Actinacidiphila yeochonensis CN732: one gene and its partner. The protein of the gene in region 2 interacts with the protein of the main gene of each other region in a pairwise test. Links are inferred from orthologs where the notes say so. Each region holds a gene or a part of one and is shown on either strand. Other genes may lie near its edges.

Evidence for each region.
Region 1: the proteins of BS72_RS29915 (region 2) and ndk interact in binary tests that used the Escherichia coli proteins (3 or more experiments, as listed by UniProt). The link is inferred for Actinacidiphila yeochonensis CN732 from one-to-one orthologs.

Annotation. Positions count from the first base shown.
Region 1 is NZ_JQNR01000003.1:916,952-919,901, forward strand. It holds ndk (nucleoside-diphosphate kinase), read right to left. Parts: upstream 1,708-2,950; coding sequence 1,294-1,707; downstream 1-1,293. Other genes in the region: BS72_RS05420 (rod shape-determining protein), read right to left, coding at 1-899; BS72_RS05430 (DUF4233 domain-containing protein), read right to left, coding at 1,940-2,275; folC (bifunctional tetrahydrofolate synthase/dihydrofolate synthase), read right to left, coding at 2,302-2,950. UniProt on the Escherichia coli protein: Major role in the synthesis of nucleoside triphosphates other than ATP. The ATP gamma phosphate is transferred to the NDP beta phosphate via a ping-pong mechanism, using a phosphorylated active-site intermediate.
Region 2 is NZ_JQNR01000005.1:4,418,007-4,424,833, forward strand. Bases 1,496-4,427 are described here. They hold BS72_RS29915 (uracil-DNA glycosylase), read left to right. Parts: upstream 1,496-2,587; coding sequence 2,588-3,268; downstream 3,269-4,427. Other genes in these bases: BS72_RS29910 (SDR family oxidoreductase), read left to right, coding at 1,659-2,474; BS72_RS29920 (hypothetical protein), read right to left, coding at 3,312-3,680; BS72_RS29925 (Gfo/Idh/MocA family protein), read left to right, coding at 4,190-4,427. In the rest of the region: BS72_RS29895 (HipA family kinase), read left to right, coding at 1-135; BS72_RS29900 (DUF3037 domain-containing protein), read left to right, coding at 132-536; 3-oxoacyl-ACP reductase FabG, read left to right, coding at 709-1,470; more of BS72_RS29925, read left to right, coding at 4,428-5,098; BS72_RS29935 (histidine phosphatase family protein), read right to left, coding at 6,671-6,827. UniProt on the Escherichia coli protein: Excises uracil residues from the DNA which can arise as a result of misincorporation of dUMP residues by DNA polymerase or due to deamination of cytosine.

The DNA of each region.
Region 1 (2,950 bases), on a different replicon or contig from region 2:
TGCCGGAGCCGCTCGTCCAGGCCGCGCAGCAGAGCGCCGCCGCCGGCCAGCACGATGCCGCGGTCCATGATGTCGCCGGAGAGCTCCGGCGGGCACTTGTCCAGGGTGGTCTTGACCGCGTCCACGATCGCGTTGACCGGCTCCTCGATGGCCTTGCGGACCTCGCCGGCGGAGATGACCACGGTCTTGGGCAGGCCGCTGACCAGGTCGCGGCCGCGGATCTCGGTGTGCTCGTCGTCGCCGTCGCCGCCGTGGGCGGAGCCGATGGTGAGCTTGATCTGCTCGGCGGTGCGCTCACCGAGGAGCAGGCTGTACTCCTTCTTGATGTGCTGGATGATCGCGTTGTCCAGCTCGTCGCCGGCCACCCGGATGGACTGGGCGGTGACGATGCCGCCCAGGCTGATGACGGCCACCTCCGTGGTGCCGCCGCCGATGTCCACCACCATGTTGCCGGTGGCCTCGTGCACGGGCAGCCCGGCGCCGATCGCCGCCGCCATCGGCTCCTCGACGATGTGCACCGTGCGGGCGCCGGCCTGGGTGGCGGCCTCGATCACCGCGCGGCGCTCCACGCCGGTGATGCCCGAGGGCACGCAGATGACGACGCGGGGCCGGACCATGTAGCGGCGGCGGTGGATCTTGAGGATGAAGTACCGCAGCATGCGCTCGGTGATCTCGAAGTCGGCGATGACGCCGTCCTTCAGCGGCCGCACGGCGACGATGTTGCCGGGGGTGCGGCCGATCATCTTCTTGGCCTCGGAGCCGACCGCCAGGATGCCGCCGGTGTTGGTGTTGACCGCCACGACCGACGGCTCGTTCAGCACGATCCCGCGGCCCCTGACGTACACCAGCGTGTTGGCGGTGCCGAGGTCGACAGCCATGTCACGGCCGATGAACGACATGTTGTTCGCCATGGGGATACGTCTGGCCTTCCGGAGCGTGGGGCGGAGGTTCCATCGTAGTCGCGCCGTCGGAGCGCGGCGTCGAGGTTCCGACGCCATTGTCATCAGAACACACAGCGGACCTCAGTAATGGTGACGCCGTGTCGGAGTGTTTGGTTCCCGTGGAGATCCGCCGGGATCCGCGGGGAGCCACGGAACTTCGCGGAACTTCGCGAGAACCCGCGCCTTCCCCGGGAAGTCCGCGGTATTCCGGGGAAGCGGTCGGGAAATCGGTGCCGCGACCGGCGTGCGCCGGCCTCGCGGCAGGGTTTCCCGGCGCTTCCCCGGCGCCCGTGCCTGGGGTTTTCCCCGGGGAACGCGCGGCGGCCGGAGCCGCCGAGTGGGTTTTTCGGTACTAGGCCAGGCCGGGGAAGAAGATCTTGATCTCGCGTTCGGCGGACTCCTCGGAGTCCGAGGCGTGGATGAGGTTCTCCCGCACGATGGTGCCGAAGTCCCCCCGAACGGACCCGGGCGGCGCGGCAATCGGGTCGGTCGGACCGGCCAGCGTGCGGACGCCCTCGATGACGCGCTCGCCCTCGGCCACCAGTGCGACGACCGGGCCGGAGGCCATGAACTCCATCAGCGGCTCGTAGAACGGGCGGCCGACGTGTTCGGCGTAGTGCTGCTCCAGCACGGCGCGGTCCAGGGTGCGCAGTTCGAGGGCGGTGATCCGCCAGCCGGCCTTGCGCTCGACGCGCGACAGGATCTCGCCGACCAGGCCGCGGCGGACGGCGTCCGGCTTGAGGAGGACGAGGGTGCGCTGGGACACGGGGCGGCTCCGGTGGTGTAACGGGCGGCCGCTGGTGGGCCGGACGGGAAAGGGCGGCAGGCGGACGCCGTGGGCCAGGCGCGGCGGACGGGAGCAGGTCCGGTCCGGCCGGGCGCCTGAGGGTACGACAATCCGGTGTGGCGACGAGCCTACAAGGCCGCCTACCGCACCGTGACAGGCGGTGCGGCAGGCGGGGGTGCCGCGCGTTCCGGCCGGCGGCGGCGGGCGGCGGTCAGGCGGCCTGGGCGGCGTGCTGGGCCTTGATCCGGTCGACCTTGCGGCCGAAGTGGATCGACGCCCACCACAGGGCGGCGAAGATCACCCCGAGGATGAACATCGTGCCGACGACGAAACCGCTCGCCAGCAGGCCGATCTGCAGCGCCCAGCCGACCGCCAGCGCCCACGGCCGGGTGACCACGGCGCACAGCAGCACGCACAGCAGCATCGCCACCCCGCACACCGTCCACACGGTGCCCATGGACAGGTCGGGCTGCTTCATCGCGACCAGCCCGGCGAAGCCGATGACGAAGAACTCGCCGATCAGCGTGCTCGAACACAGCGTCCGCATGGTGTGGGGCCCCTTCAGTTACCGCTTCAGTTACTGCGCTTGCGGCCCAGCAGCAGCCGGGCCTCTCCGACGGTGACGACCGATCCGGTCACCAGCACGCCCGCACCGGCGTAGGCGCCCTCCTCCTCGGCGAGGGTGACGGCGGCCTCCAGCGCGTCGTCGAGCCGCGGCTCGACCTGCACCCGCTCCTCGCCGAAGACCTCGACGGCCAGCGCCGCGAGCTCGTCGACGTCCATGGAGCGGGGGGTGGAGTTGCGGGTGAGCACCACCTCGGTGAGGACCGGCTCGAACGCCTCCAGCAGGCCCCGTACGTCCTTGTCACCGCTGGGGGCGATCACACCCACCAGATGGGTGAAGTCGAACACCTCGCTGACGGCGGCGGCGGTGACGAGGGCGCCGGCCGGGTTGTGCGCGGCGTCCAGCAGCACCGTCGGGCTGCGGCGGACGACCTCAAGGCGGCCGGGCGAGGTCACGGCCGCGAACGCGGTCCGGACGGTGTCGAGGTCGAGGGTGCGCTGGTGGACGCTGCCGACGCCGAAGAACGCCTCCACGGCGGCCAGCGCGACCGCCGCGTTGTGCGCCTGGTGCTCGCCGTGCAGCGGCAGGAACACGTCCGGGTACTCGCCGCCCAGCCCCTTGAGGGTGAGCAGCTGGCCGCCGACCGCCAGTTCGCGG
Region 2 (6,827 bases):
CGCGCCGCCTACGTCGACGTGCTCGGCGCCCGAGCCGCCGACATCCACACCCGGATCACCACCGGGAAGGGCCACGAGAAGCAACCGCCGCCGGCCTGGCTGCGCACCTGGGTGGAAGGGAAGAACGCGAAGTGAGCGGGGGAAGCGGCGGGGCGGTGCGGCGCGACGTGTTCGAGTACGCGCTGCTGCGGGTGGTGCCGAGGGTCGAACGCGGCGAGATGATCAACGCGGGGGTGCTCGTCTACTGCCGGGCGCAGGGGTTCGTCGGCGGCCGGGTGCACCTGGACGAGGCGCGGCTGCGCTGCCTGGACGCCGGCGTCGACGTGGCGGGGGTGCGGGCGGCCCTGGGGGGCTACCTGGGCGTCTGCGAGGGTGGCGCGGCGGCCGGCCAGGCCGGCGGCGACGAGCCGGGGCGCCGGTTCCGGTGGCTGACCGCCCCGCGCAGCACCGTCGTCCAGCCCGGGCCCATCCACACCGGGCTCACCGCCGACGCGCGGGCGGAGGTCGAACGGCTGCTGGACCTGCTGGTGCGGTGAGCCGTGCCCGGTGGCGGGGCGGGCGCGGGTCGGCGGATGCCGGGCCGCGGGGGCGCGGTGGCGTTGACAGTGGGTCACGGCGATCCTACGGTTCGAGGTACCTACTAAGCGGTCGCTCACGCGGTCCCACGGGCGGCAGGGCGGCCACCGCACCCGGGCTGAGGAGTCACACATGTCCACCACCGAGCAGCGCGTCGCGATCGTCACCGGGGCCGCCCGCGGTATCGGCGCCGCCACCGCGGTGCGGCTGGCCGCCGAGGGCCGGGCCGTAGCCGTGCTCGACCTCGACGAGAGCGCCTGCAAGGACACCGTCTCGGCGATCACGGCGGCCGGCGGCCGGGCCGTCGCGGTCGGCGCGGACGTCTCCGACGAGGAGCAGGTGACCGCCGCCGTGGACCGGGTGGCTCGCGAGCTGGGGGCCCCGACCGTCCTGGTCAACAACGCCGGGGTGCTCCGCGACAACCTGCTCTTCAAGATGTCGGTGGCGGACTGGGACACCGTGCTCGGGGTCCACCTGCGCGGCGCGTTCCTGATGACCCGCGCGGCGCAGGGGCACATGGTCGACGCGAGGTTCGGGCGGGTGGTCAACCTCTCCTCGTCCTCCGCGCTGGGCAACCGGGGCCAGGCCAACTACTCCGCGGCCAAGGCCGGTATGCAGGGCTTCACCAAGACCCTCGCGATCGAGCTGGGCAAGTTCGGCATCACCGCCAACGCGGTCGCCCCCGGCTTCATCGCCACCGACATGACCGCCGCCACCGCCGCGCGCGTCGGCATGGGCTTCGAGGAGTTCCAGGCGGCCGCCGCCAGCCAGATCCCGGTCCAGCGCGTCGGCCGCCCCGAGGACGTGGCCAACGCCGTCGCCTTCTTCACCGGCGAGGACGCCGGGTTCGTCTCCGGCCAGGTGCTGTACATCGCCGGCGGCCCGCTCGACTGACGCCGGCTCCGTCCTCCCCACCCGGCGGGCCGGGGCCGGGCCACCACCCCCGGCCCCCGGCTCCGGCCGCCCGGCACCCGCGCCCCCGAGACCGCCGTCCGGACGACACCAGCCCCCGAGCGGCTCCCGGGGACCGGCCCCTGAACGGCCCCCGACCAGCCCACGAACAGCGAAGGCACCGCACCGCCATGACCGAGAACCCCCAGGACCCCCAGGCCGGCCACCTCCCCGAGGACACCGGGGACCCCAGGCCCGCCGCGGACACCGGACGGGTGGCCCTGATCACCGGAGCCAGCCGCGGTATCGGCTTCGGTATCGCCCAGGCCCTGGTGGCCCGCGGCGACCGCGTCTGCGTCACCGGCCGCAACGAGGACGCGCTCAGGGAGGCCGTCGAACGGCTCGGCCCCGGACGCGCCATAGGCGTCGCCGGCAAGGCGCACGACGAGGCGCACCAGGCCGCCGCCGTGGAACGGACGATGGAGGCGTTCGGCCGCGTCGACCACCTGGTCAACAACGCGGGCACCAACCCCGTCTACAGCCTGCTCGCCGAGGTCGACCTGGCCGTGGTCCGCAAGGTCTACGAGACCAACGTCGTCTCCGCGCTCGGCTTCGCGCAGCAGACCTGGAAGGCCTGGCAGAAGGAGAACGGCGGCGCCATCGTCAACATCACCTCCGTCGCCGGCCTGACGCCCTCCCCCTTCATAGCCGCCTACGGGATGAGCAAGGCCGCCATGGTCAACCTCACCGTCCAGCTCGCCGCGGAGATGGCGCCGGCGGTGCGGGTGAACGCGATCTCCCCGGCCGTGGTCAAGACCCGGTTCGCCGCCGCGCTGTACGAGGGGCGGGAGGCGGAGGCGGCCGAGGGCTACCCGATGAAGCGGTTGGGCGTCCCGGAGGACGTCGCCGGGGCCGCGGCGTTCCTGCTGTCCGACCAGGCCGGGTGGATCACCGGCCAGAACCTCGTGGTGGACGGCGGCCTCTTCCTGCGCGCCGGCAACGTCTGAACGGGACGCCGGCCGAGGGGAGGGCGGGGGAGTGTCGGTGGTCGGCGGTACGTTCTCCTGGAGAGAGGTCCGCGACCCGCGCCACCCGATCATCCGCACCGGAGGTTCCCGACGTGCCCAGCATGCTGCCCGACTCCTGGCAGGCCGTTGTCGGCGGGGAGTTGGACAAGCCCTACTTCCAGCAGCTCACCGAGTTCGTCGAGGCCGAGCGGGGGACGCACCAGGTCTTCCCGCCCCGCGACGAGGTGTTCGCGGCGCTGGAGGCCACCCCGTTCGAGGAGGTGAAGGTCCTCGTCCTGGGCCAGGACCCGTACCACGGGGAGGGCCAGGGGCACGGGCTGTGCTTCTCCGTGCGGCCGGGCGTGCGCACGCCGCCCTCGCTGCGGAACATCTTCAAGGAGCTCAAGGACGAGTTCGGCTACCCGGTCCCCGACAACGGCTACCTCATGCCGTGGGCCCGCCAGGGGGTGCTGCTGCTCAACGCGGTGCTCACCGTCCGCCAGGCGGAGGCCAACTCACACAAGGGCAAGGGCTGGGAGAAGTTCACCGACGCCGTGATCCGGGCGGTCTCGGAGCGCGAGCAGCCCGCCGTCTTCGTCCTGTGGGGCAACTACGCCCGCAAGAAGCTCCCGCTGATCGACACCTCCCGGCACACGGTCATCGAGGGCGCGCACCCCTCGCCGCTGTCGGCCAAGCTCTTCCTCGGCAGCAAGCCGTTCGGGCGGATCGACGAGGCGCTGAAGGCCCAGGGGCACGAGCCGATCGACTGGCGCGTCCCGGACCTCTCCCGGTGACCTCCTGACCCCCGGCGGCGCACCCCGCGCGCGCCGCCCGGGGTCAACGACCGTACGCCCGCCGGCAGATGGTGGCAGCCTGGCTGCCGGGCGCCCAGCCGCCGTAGGACTGGCCGAGCCGGCAGATGTCGGGGGTGGAGCGGCTCCTGCCCCGCAGCGCGGGGCCGTGCCCGACGGACTCCAGAGCCTCCGCCCCCTGCCGTGCGGCCGCACCGCCGCCGGAAGGTGCCGCTCCGGCCGCGGTGCCCGGTGCCTTCCGGCTCCCGGAGGACGGTGCGGGCGGTTCGGCGGTGGCCAGTACCCGGTGTTCGGGGGCGGGCGCCGTCCACTCCTCGTCCGGCCGGGCCGCCGCCGCGCCGTGCGAAGCCGCAGGACGGGCCGCGGCGCCCGGCGCCAGGGGCCGCCCCGACACCTCCGTGCACCCCGCGAGCCCGGCGCACACCGCGATCGACGCCGCCGCCAGAGGCAGAGCGGACCGCCGCCATCGGGAGACCGGGTGAGCGGGGGCGGTCCTGGGTGGACGCGCCCATGGCGGACGGCCTCCCCCGGATCGACCTTCGGCCGCTCCCGCTCCCGAGCCGGACGCCGTCAGAGGAACGGCGGGTGGAGCAGGGCGTGAGGGCGCAACAGGCGTACAGAGCTGGGCAAGCAGCGTGAAAAGGCTGGTACGGCAACGCACCTGGACAACTCAACCGCAACCGGAAGCCCGGCGCCATTCCCCGCACGGGTGAACCCTGAGGCATCCCGTAGGCTGCGTGATCAAGGAACCCGTCGGCGGCGGGCGACCGGGCCGGCAACGGACGGGCTCCGGACCGGCTCCGGACCGGCGGCGGAGCGGCACCGGGCCGGCGGCGGCCCCTGGCAGTCCCGGCACAACCCGCAGCAGACAGGAGCACCCCCATGGCACGCGGCAGGGCACCGTTGAGGATCGGCGTCATCGGGCTCGGCGACATCGCGCGGAAGGCCTACCTGCCCGTGCTGGCCGCCCAACCCGGCCTGGAGCTCCACCTGCACACCCGCACGCCGGCCACCCTGCACGCGGTGGGCGACGCCCACCGGCTGCCGCACCGGCACACCACCCTGGACGACCTCCTCGCCGCGGACCTGGACGCCGCCTTCGTCCACGCCCCGACCGGCGACCACGTCGCCATCGGCACCCGGCTGGTCGAGGCCGGCGTGCCGCTCTACGTCGACAAGCCGCTGGCCTACGACGCCGACGGCGCCCGCGCGCTGGTGGACCTCGCCGAGCGGCGCCGGGTGCCCCTCATGGTGGGCTTCAACCGCCGCTACGCGCCCGGCTACACGCAGTGCCTGGACCACCCCCGCGACCTGGTCCTGATGCAGAAGAACCGGGTGGGCCTGCCCGAGGACGTCCGCACGGTGGTCTTCGACGACTTCGTGCACGTGGTCGACACCCTCCGCTTCCTGGCCCCCGGCCCGGTCGAGCAGGTGCTGGTATCCGCCCGGGTGCGGGACGGCCTGCTGCACCACGTGGTGCTCCACCTGTCCGGCGACGGCTTCACCGCGATCGGCTCGATGAACCGGATGAGCGGCTCCACCGAGGAGAGCCTGGACGTCAGCGGCGCCGACGCCCGCCGCCAGGTGCTCAACCTCGCCGAGGTGGTGGACCACCGCGGCCAGCCGACCCTCCGGCGGCGCGGCGACTGGGTGCCCGTGGCCCGCCAGCGCGGCATCGAGCAGATCACCCTCGCCTTCCTCGACGCCGTCCGCGAGGGCACCGTGCTGGACGGCCGCGACGCGCTGCGCACCCACGAGCTGTGCGAGCGGATCGTCGCCGAGATCACCGGAGAGCCGGTCACCCGCGCCTGATCCACCGCCGGCGCCGTGACCGCGAGGGCTCACCGGGTTCCGGTGCCCCGAGGGACCACCGCGGCCGCCAAGCCGCCGGGCTCGCGCACGGGTCCGCGGAGCCGACACCGAAGTGGCGCCGGGCCCCTCCCGGAAACCCCGCTCGTGGACGTCCAGGCTGCCCTCGTCGCGGGCGGCGGCTCCACCCCGCCGAAGATCCGGGGGGCGACGCCCGCCCGGCTCGCGCCGGGTCCTGGACGGTCGGTCAGCCGCAGCTTCGGCGTGCCCACCATCCGTCGTCGGCTGGAGCGAAGGGGTCGGGCCGGCTTCGCGGGAGGGAGAGGTCGTCAAGGGGTTCGACCGCGCGCCGTAGTTCACGGGCGGGTCGCGGCGGGAGCGCGTGCAGAGCGGTTTCGAGGACCGAGTGTTCCTCGCTGGAGTGGACGGGGTGGCACAGCGGGCACCCGCAGCCGCCCGAGAGGGCGAGCGCCGGCCGGCGGGCTGTCCGGGACCACTCCCGCAGGGCCTGCGCGACCGCGCCGGGCCACAGCCGCTGGTGTTCCAGGAGGACGACCGCCGCGGCGAGAGTGCCGGCGGCGCGGGCAGCCCCGGCGCGCGGCGGGCTGGTGGTCGGTTGCTCCGCCGGGTGCCGGCGGCGCGGAGCTCGGACGGCCGTCTACGCGGCATCGTCCTTTCCGTGTCGGCTGTTGACCGGCCCAGTGTGCCAACCGCTTCCCGCCGGTCGTCCTCGGGCTGGTCGTTCGAGGCCGCTGGTGAGCGCGCGGCAGCCGAGTGCTGACGGCGGGAGGGCCCTACACGTCCTCCTCGCCGAACCCGCCGCCCAGCGCCGCCGCCCGGGCGTCCTGCGCCACGGCCCGCTGGCGGACCGTCACCACCGCGGCCGTGGCGGCCGCGGCCGCGGCGAACGCGGAGACGATCACCCACGGGCGGTCCATGCAGTGCCCCGTCACCGAGTCCAGGGAGTACTGCCCCGGGCCGGCCAGGCCGAGGGCGGCGGCCGTCCAGCCCAGGAACGCCGGGTACTCGAAGCCGCCCGACATCGCGAAGAAGCCGGCCGGGACGTGCACGGTGACCGCGCCCGCCATCGCGCCGGCCGCCGCCGCACCGGCCGCGGGGGTGGCCAGCCCGAGGGCGAGCAGCGCGCCGCCCCCGCCTCGCCCAGGCCCGCGGCCAGCGCGGCGGGCTTGCCCGGCCGGAAGCCCATGTGCTCCATCGCCCCGGAGGTCGCCTCCAGACCGCCCCCGCCGAACCAGCCGAACAGCTTCTGCGCCCCGTGGGCGAACAGCACCGACCCCGCGCCCAGCCGCAGCGCGAGCAGTCCCAGGTCCTTGCGGCAGTCGGACGACGCCATGACCGCACCTCTCCGTCCCGGGCCCGGCCCGGCGCGCGGACCCCGTCCTGCCCAGTGTGTGCGGGTGCGGCCGGTCCGTCCGGCCGGGTGGGTCCGTTCGGGGGACCCGCGGCCCGCCGTGACCGGCCGGCGGGGCGGCCCGCGGCGATCGGCGCGCGGCTCGGTGAGGCGGGCGGGGGGCGATCGGCGCGCGGCTCGGAGAGGGGGCCGGGCCGGTACGGTCAGGCCTGCCGGTTCCAGGCGGTCAGCACGTGCCGGCCGTGCTCGACGCCCAGCCGGCTGACGGTGCCGGTGGCGAGCTGGAAGAGGGCGCCGTCGGCCGGCGGCAGCCCCAGGCGGCGCGCCGTGAGCACCCGCAGGAAGTGCGCGTGCGACACC